DNA from 2 places in the Pseudocitrobacter cyperus genome. Region 2 is predicted to be linked to the other one. Evidence: predicted binding sites of a transcription regulator. Region 2 holds the regulator's gene; the other holds the start of a gene.
The links. The regulator PhoB, encoded in region 2, activates phosphate uptake and scavenging genes when phosphate is short. The targets are predictions, from matches to a motif close to CTGTCATAAAACTGNCNNAT.
Positions count from the first base shown of each region.

Region 1: a site for PhoB is predicted at 2,237-2,256, ahead of pstS (phosphate ABC transporter substrate-binding protein PstS). Genes of this name have one in related genera too.

Region 1 covers NZ_JAYMYY010000005.1:31,385-35,599, reverse strand. Annotated here, with positions in the region: gene pstA (phosphate ABC transporter permease PstA) at 1-22, opposite strand, end outside; gene pstC (phosphate ABC transporter permease PstC) at 22-981, opposite strand; gene pstS (phosphate ABC transporter substrate-binding protein PstS) at 1,109-2,149, opposite strand; gene glmS (glutamine--fructose-6-phosphate transaminase (isomerizing)) at 2,452-4,215, opposite strand, start outside.
Region 2 covers NZ_JAYMYY010000001.1:1,664,470-1,668,684, forward strand. Annotated here, with positions in the region: gene brnQ (branched-chain amino acid transporter carrier protein BrnQ) at 1-165, opposite strand, end outside; gene phoR (phosphate regulon sensor histidine kinase PhoR) at 577-1,872, opposite strand; gene phoB (phosphate response regulator transcription factor PhoB) at 1,894-2,583, opposite strand; gene sbcD (exonuclease subunit SbcD) at 2,777-3,979, shown strand; gene sbcC (exonuclease subunit SbcC) at 3,976-4,215, shown strand, end outside.

The DNA of each region.
Region 1 (4,215 bases), on a different contig from region 2:
TTTGCATTTCGAGCGTAGCCATTAACGCGCCCCCTCATTTTTCGCCAGGCGCATCACCATAAACTTAGATGCCGCCAGCACGATAAAGGTAATCACGAACAGGATCAGACCCAGTTCCATCAGCGCCGCAACGTGCAGCCCCGATTCCGCTTCGGCAAATTCGTTCGCCAGCGCCGAGGTAATACTGTTGCCCGGCATGTACAGCGAGGCGCTGTCGAGCTGGTAGGTGTTGCCGATGATAAAGGTGACGGCCATGGTTTCACCCAGCGCACGACCGAGGCCCAGCATAATGCCGCCAATCACCCCATTTTTGGTGAACGGAAGGACGATACGCCAGATAACTTCCCAGGTGGTACAGCCGATGCCGTAGGCCGACTCTTTCATCATTACCGGGGTTTGTTCAAATACGTCGCGCATGACCGCCGCGATGTACGGAATGATCATGATGGCGAGGATCACGCCAGCCGCCAGAATCCCGATACCAAATGCCGGGCCGGAGAACAGTGCGCCAACAAACGGGATATTAGAAAGTACGTTGCCGACCGGCTCCTGAAAATACGTGGCAAACAGCGGGGCAAAGATAAACAGGCCCCACATGCCGTAAACGATACTCGGGATAGCCGCCAGCAGTTCAATGGCGATACCCAACGGGCGACGCAGCCAGTTGGGAGCAAGTTCCGTCAGGAACAGCGCGATGCCGAAGCTCACCGGAACGGCGATCAGCAGCGCGATAATCGAGGTGACGAGGGTGCCGTAGATAGGAACCAGTGCACCGTAAATATCATTCGGCGCATCCCACTCTTTGGTCCACAGGAATGAGAAACCGAATTTTTCGATGCTCGGCCAGGAGGAGATGATCAGGGACACGATAATGCCGCCCAACATCAATAGCACAATCAGCGCAGCCAGTTTTACCAGTGCGCTGAAGATCATGTCACCCTTTTTACCCGGAGGGTTAAAAGCAGGCTTGGTTGCAGCCATAAATCACTCTTTCCGTTAAACGCGTTTTACGAAGTTGCCCGATGGCGCAAACGCTTATCGGGCCTACAGTGTTAACCGTAGGGCGGGTTAGCGCAGCGCTACCCGCCATTTTCGTCAATATTTCCCGTTAGTACAGCGCTTTACCGCTGCTGTCTTTCACACTGGTTTTCCATGCTGCACGAACCTGTTCTACCACGCTGTCCGGCAGTGAAGCATAATCCAGGTCATTAGCCTGTTTCGCGCCGTTTTTGTAAGCCCAGTCGAAGAACTTCAGTACTTCAACACCCTGCTCAGGTTTCTTCTGCTCTTTATGTACCAGGATGAAGGTGGTGGAGGTAATCGGCCACACATCGTCACCTTTCTGGTTTGTCAGATCCTGGGCGAAGGATTTGCTCCAGTCGACGCCTTTGGCGGCGTTAGAGAAGCTCTCTTCGGTCGGGCTTACCGGCTTACCGTCGGCAGAAACAATTTTGGTGTAGGCCAGGTTATTCTGTTTCGCGTAAGCGTACTCGACATAACCAATCGCACCCGGCAGACGCTGGACGAACGCGGCGATACCGTCGTTGCCTTTACCGCCAAGACCCGTCGGCCAGTTTACGGTAGAGCCCGCGCCGACTTTCGATTTCCACTCTTCGTTCACTTTCGCCAGGTAGCTGGTGAAGACGAAGGAAGTACCGGAACCATCCGCACGACGCACCACGGCGATATTCTGCGAAGGCAGTTTCACACCCGGGTTCAGTTTGGTGATGGCTTCGTCATCCCACTTCTTGATTTTGCCCAGGTAGATGTCACCCAGAGTTTTACCATCCAGCACCAGCTCGCCAGACTTCAGACCCGGAATGTTTACTGCCAGAACCACACCGCCGATAACGGTCGGGAACTGGAACAGGCCTTCCTGCGCCAGTTTTTCGTCAGACAGCGGGGCATCGGATGCACCAAAATCAACCGTGTGAGCATTGATCTGTTTTACGCCACCGGAAGAACCGATCCCCTGGTAGTTCACCTTGTTACCGGTCTCTTTCTGGTAGGTATCAGCCCATTTGGCATACACCGGCGCCGGGAATGTTGCACCTGCGCCAGTCAGGCTTGCTGCTGCAAACACAGAGAAAGCACTCATCGATAAGGTCGCGGCGACAACAGTTGCGACGGTGGTACGCATAACTTTCATAATGTCTCCTGGAAGGATTCATAAAGCATTGTTTGAGTGGCTACTGTGAGCAAAATAGGACAAACAGGTGACAGTTATATGTATGGAATATGACAGTTTTATGACAAGGAAGAACTTACCGCAAACATAGATATAAATATTATTAAATTCAAGTTGTTATCAGGTTTTGCGAATTTCAGATTTCAGCAATATTTTCTTTATATGACATCAGAAACAGTAGCTGAAAATGGCAGATTGTCATAAATCTCAGGCGGGGAATGGCGTAAAAAAGCTCCACCCGAAGGTGGAGCCTGAGTGAGTGATTACTCTACAGTCACCGATTTTGCCAGGTTACGCGGCTGGTCAACGTCGGTGCCTTTAATCAGCGCGACGTGATACGCCAGCAGTTGCAGCGGCACGGTGTAGAAGATTGGCGCAATCACCTCTTCAACGTGCGGCATCTCAATGATGTGCATGTTGTCGCTATTGGTGAAAGCCGCATCCTGGTCAGCGAAGACATAGAGTTGGCCACCACGCGCGCGAACTTCTTCAATGTTGGATTTCAGTTTTTCCAGCAGTTCGTTGTTCGGCGCAACCACGATAACCGGCATATCCGCGTCAATCAGCGCCAGCGGGCCGTGTTTCAGCTCGCCTGCGGCGTAGGCTTCCGCATGAATATAAGAGATCTCTTTCAGCTTCAGCGCGCCTTCCAGCGCAATTGGGTACTGATCGCCACGGCCCAGGAACAGCGCATGATGTTTGTCGGAGAAATCTTCGGCCAGCGCTTCAATGCGTTTATCTTGCGACAGCATCTGCTCGATACGGCTCGGCAGCGCCTGCAGGCCATGAACGATGTCGTGCTCAACGGAAGCATCGAGACCTTTCAGGTGAGCCAGTTTCGCCACCAGCATCAGCAGAACGGTAAGCTGAGTGGTAAATGCTTTGGTGGACGCTACACCGATTTCAGTACCGGCATTGGTCATCATCGACAGGTCGGATTCACGCACCAGCGAAGAGCCCGGCACGTTACAAATAGCCAGCGATCCCAGATATCCCAGCTCTTTCGACAGACGCAGGCCCGCGAGGGTATCTGCCGTTTCACCAGACTGAGACAGGGTGATCATCAGGCTATTACGACGCACGGCTGATTTGCGATAGCGAAATTCAGAAGCGATTTCCACGTCGCACGGAACCCCTGCCAGTGATTCAAACCAGTAGCGAGAAACCATCCCGGAGTTATAAGACGTGCCGCACGCGATGATCTGGATATGCTCCACTTTCGCCAGCAGTTCGTCAGCGTTCGGGCCCAGTTCACTCAAATCAACCTGGCCGTGACTGATGCGTCCGGTGAGGGTGTTTTTGATGGCGTTCGGCTGCTCGTAAATCTCTTTCTGCATGTAGTGGCGGTAAATACCTTTATCGCCCGCATCATATTGCAGACTGGATTCGATATCCTGACGTTTTACTTCTGCGCCAGATTTGTCGAAGACGGTAACAGAGCGACGGGTCACTTCGGCGATATCGCCCTCTTCAAGGAAGATGAAGCGACGAGTCACCGGCAGCAGCGCCAGTTGGTCAGAAGCGATAAAGTTTTCACCCATCCCCAGACCGATGACCAGCGGGCTACCTGAACGCGCAGCCAGCAGCGTTTCCGGATTACGGGTATCCATAATAACGGTGCCGTAAGCGCCACGCAGTTGCGGGATAGCGCGTAACACCGCTTCACGCAGCGTGCCGCCCTGTTCCATTTCCCAGTGCACCAGGTGTGCGATCACTTCAGTGTCGGTTTCGGACACGAAGGTATAGCCACGACCCTGCAACATTTCGCGCAGCGGTTCATGGTTTTCGATGATGCCGTTATGCACCACCACAATGTGTTCAGAAACATGCGGATGCGCGTTGGTTTCTGATGGTTCGCCGTGCGTTGCCCAACGGGTGTGAGCAATACCGGTGCCGCCGTGAAGCGGGTGTTCTTCCGCCGCCTGAGAGAGCATCTGGACTTTGCCCAGACGACGCAGACGGGTCATGTTGCCCTTTTCATCGACCACTGCCAGACCCGCAGAGTCGTAACCACGGTATTCCAGACG
Region 2 (4,215 bases):
CAGACCAACCGCAGTAATTAAAAAGCCGATTGCCGCGATCCAGACATTCGGCCCCGCCTGCAAACCAACCATTGGAGGGAAAATGATGTTGCCTGCGCCAACAAACAGCGCAAAGGTCATAAAGCCCAGAGCGATGATATCGCGAGATTTTAACTGATGGGTCATAGGTAACTACTGCCTGTGGATGTGGTGTTGTACAAATAAAAACTTTTGCGCCCGCGCCTGTGGAATCTTTCAGAGGAAACAAGCAACAAACTCAGCGGGATATGCTCCCTTCGTAGCGTGAGGAAGAATAGTTTTTTGATTTGCTACGCAAACACAGTCATAACACGACTGTATAAGGCGCAATTTAAACGCTTATAACGTTTTAAAGCAATATGGGATCGCAAAACCAGACGATTATGCCAATACTAAATTCAAACCTGGCACGAATAACCAGATATAGGAAAAACACATGGCTGATCGTGCGAACAAAAAAACGTCAGTTGTTCATTAATTGTTCGCCAGATAATTGACTGCAAAGCAAACAGACCAGCCGAGGCTGGTCTGTGGCAACTCTTCATGACACCGTGCAAATTAATCATTCGCTTTGGCGATCAACCTTTCTGGCAACAGAAAACTGAAACGTGACCCTTTACCCAGCTCACTCTCGATTTCCAACCGGCTATCATGATGATTTAGCGCATGTTTCACTATCGCCAGCCCCAGGCCACTCCCACCGGTCTGACGCGAGCGCGCTTTATCAACGCGATAAAAACGCTCGGTTAAGCGGGGAATATGCTCTGGCGCAATACCCGGCCCAGTGTCCTCCACGCTGAACAGTACGCCATGGGGCGCACGTTGCCAGCGCACGGTGATGGACGTTCCTGCTGGCGTATGATTCACGGCGTTATAGACCAGGTTCGATACCGCACTGCGCAGTTGATCTTCATTGCCCAGCACTTTCAGGGTCTCATCGACCTCAAAGTGTAATTCATGATGCTGCTGGCTCAGGGTCTGCGCTTCACGCTCAGCTACCCGCAACATCATCGGCACATCCACCGTCTCATTGAGCGCCAGCGTCGGGGCAGCTTCTATTTTTGACAGGGTCAAAAGCTGTTTGACCAGCCCCTCCATACGCTGCGTTTGCTCACGCATGGTGTGCAAGGCTTTTTCCCGCGTAGCCCCTTCCAGTACCTTCTCCTGAAGCATCTCCAGATACCCCTGCAACACCGTCAGCGGTGTGCGCAATTCGTGGCTCACGTTGGCAAAGAAATTGCGTCGCGCGCCTTCCAGTTGGTGCATTTGTGTCACATCACGCGCGACCATCAACAACTGGCGATCCGTATAGGGCATGATACGAATTTCCAGATGACGCCCGTAATTAAGAACCAGATGCAGCGGTTTCAGGAAATCACGCTGCTTGAGATGCTGTGTAAATTCCGGATAGCGCAGCAGGTTAAGAATATTTTGCCCGCTATCGTCCGGCCAGCGCAGGCCAAGTAGTTGTTGTGCCAGGCCGTTACACCAGAAAATCGCCCCTTCTTCAGTGGTCAGCACCACCGCATCAGGTAGAGATTCCGCGCCGCTGCGAAAGCGTTTAATCAGATTCCCCAGTTCACGACGGCGTTTTTTATTCCGCAACTGCATCTGGTTGAGGCCATATAACAGCGGCTCCCAACTTCCGCGACCCGGCGGGGGCGTCATACTACGGTCAACCCATAGCCACCACGAAAGACGCAGAAGATTCCAGAAATGCCAAATCAACAACCCGGTCACGGCAACCAGCAGAAACCAGGGAAGATGGCCAAAGACCAGCCCAAGAAACAGGGCCGGGAGACAACAGAGGAAAAGCTCTAAGGCGAGTCTTTTCCATGACAGCCGTTCCAGCACGCGTCACACTCCTGTTAACAATCAGAATCGGGCAGAGAAGCGATAGCCCGTGCCGCGAACGGTTTGCACCATACGGTCGTGGCCGCTGTGTTCCAGCGCTTTACGCAGGCGGCGGATATGCACATCCACCGTGCGGTCTTCCACATACACGTTGGTGCCCCAGACATGGTTTAGCAGTTGCTCACGGCTGTAGACGCGTTCAGGATGCGTCATAAAGAAGTGCAGCAGTTTAAATTCGGTCGGGCCCATATCGAGCGGGTTTTCCCCGGTCATCACGCGGTGCGAAGTTGGGTCAAGGCTTAATCCCTGCATCTCGATCACCTCTTCCACTGCCATCGGTGAAATGCGACGCATGACGGCTTTAATGCGCGCCACCAGCTCTTTCGGCGAGAAGGGTTTCGTAATGTAGTCATCCGCGCCGGTTTCCAGACCGCGCACGCGATCCTCTTCTTCACCGCGCGCCGTCAGCATCATTACCGGAATATCACGAGTCAGCGCTTCGCGCTTGAGATGTTTGATGAACTGTAGCCCTGAGCCGCCCGGTAGCATCCAGTCGAGCAGGATAAGATCGGGCCAGGGTTCATTGAGCTGATTCACCGCGCTGTCATAATCTTCCGCCTCAATCGGCTGGAAACCATTTTGTTCCAGCACGAAACAGACCATTTCGCGGATGGGTGCTTCATCTTCAACGACCAGAATGCGTCTCGCCATTTTATGCCCTGTTTTTTTAGCCATCAGTATACATTCGGCGTCATTATGCGTCAGATTTATGACAGTTTTATGAAAAACATGACCGTAAAATGATGGCGCTTTACGAAATATGACACTACCGGAATACACCCGTCGATCCCGCGGCCGGGGAATGTATAATCCCGGCTATGCTTTTTTCCCCACTGGGACGACGATGCAAATTCTTCATACTTCAGACTGGCACTTAGGCCAGAATTTTTACAGTAAAAGCCGTGCCGCAGAACATGAAGCATTTCTGAACTGGCTGCTGGAGACCGCGCAACGCGAACAGATAGACGCCATTATTGTGGCGGGCGATATCTTTGATACCGGCTCGCCGCCAAGCTATGCGCGTGAACTCTACAACCGCTTTGTGGTGAATCTGCAACAAACTGGCTGTCATCTGGTGGTGCTTGCAGGCAATCATGACTCCGTCGCCACGCTAAATGAATCACGCGATATTTTGTCGTTTCTGAATACCACGGTGATCGCCAGCGCCGGACACACGCCTTTTATCCTCAATCGCCGCGACGGCACGCCTGGCGCCGTGTTCTGCCCGGTGCCGTTTCTGCGCCCGCGCGATATCGTCGTCAGCCAGGCGGGGCTTTCTGGCGCTGAAAAACAGCAGCATTTACTGGAAACGATTACTGACTACTATCAGAAACAATACCAGCAGGCCTGCGAATTGCGCGGAGATCGCCCATTGCCGATTATCGCCAGCGGCCACCTGACCACCGTCGGCGCCAGTAAAAGCGATGCCGTGCGTGACATCTATATTGGCACACTGGATGCGTTTCCGGCGCAAAACTTCCCGCCTGCCGATTACATCGCGCTGGGGCATATTCACCGCGCGCAGAAAATTGGCGGCAGCGAGCATATCCGCTACAGCGGTTCACCCATTCCGCTCAGCTTTGATGAAACCGGCAAAAGTAAAAGTGTGAATCTGGTGACTTTTATTGATGGCAAGCTTCAGGATGTCACACCACTGGAAGTCCCCGCGACCCAGCCGCTGGCGGTGATTAAAGGCGATTTTGATAGCATCAGCCATCAACTGGCGCAGTATCGCAACGCCCCGACAGAGCCGCCGGTGTGGCTGGATATCGAAATTACCAGCGATGAGTATCTTCATGATATTCAGCGTAAAATTCAGGTCATTACCGACGATCTCCCGGTCGACGTACTGCTGGTCAGGCGCAGCCGAGAACAGCGTCAACGCATTCTTGATAATAGCCTGCGAGAAACCCTGAGCGAACTGGAAGTGGAAGACGTTTTTCAGCGTCGTCTGGCGCTGGAAACGCTGGAAGAGGCGCAACAGGAGCGCCTGAAAACACTGTTTAATCTCGCCGTTCACTCACTGGATGAGGAACCACAGCCATGAAAATCCTCAGCCTGCGCCTGAAAAACCTCAACTCGTTGAAAGGCGAATGGAAAATCGATTTTACCGCCGAGCCGTTCGCCAGTAACGGCCTGTTTGCCATTACCGGCCCTACCGGGGCGGGGAAAACCACCCTGCTGGACGCCATTTGTCTCGCGCTGTATCACGAAACACCGCGCCTCAATACCGTTTCGCAATCGCAAAACGACCTGATGACCCGCGACACTGCCGAATGTCTG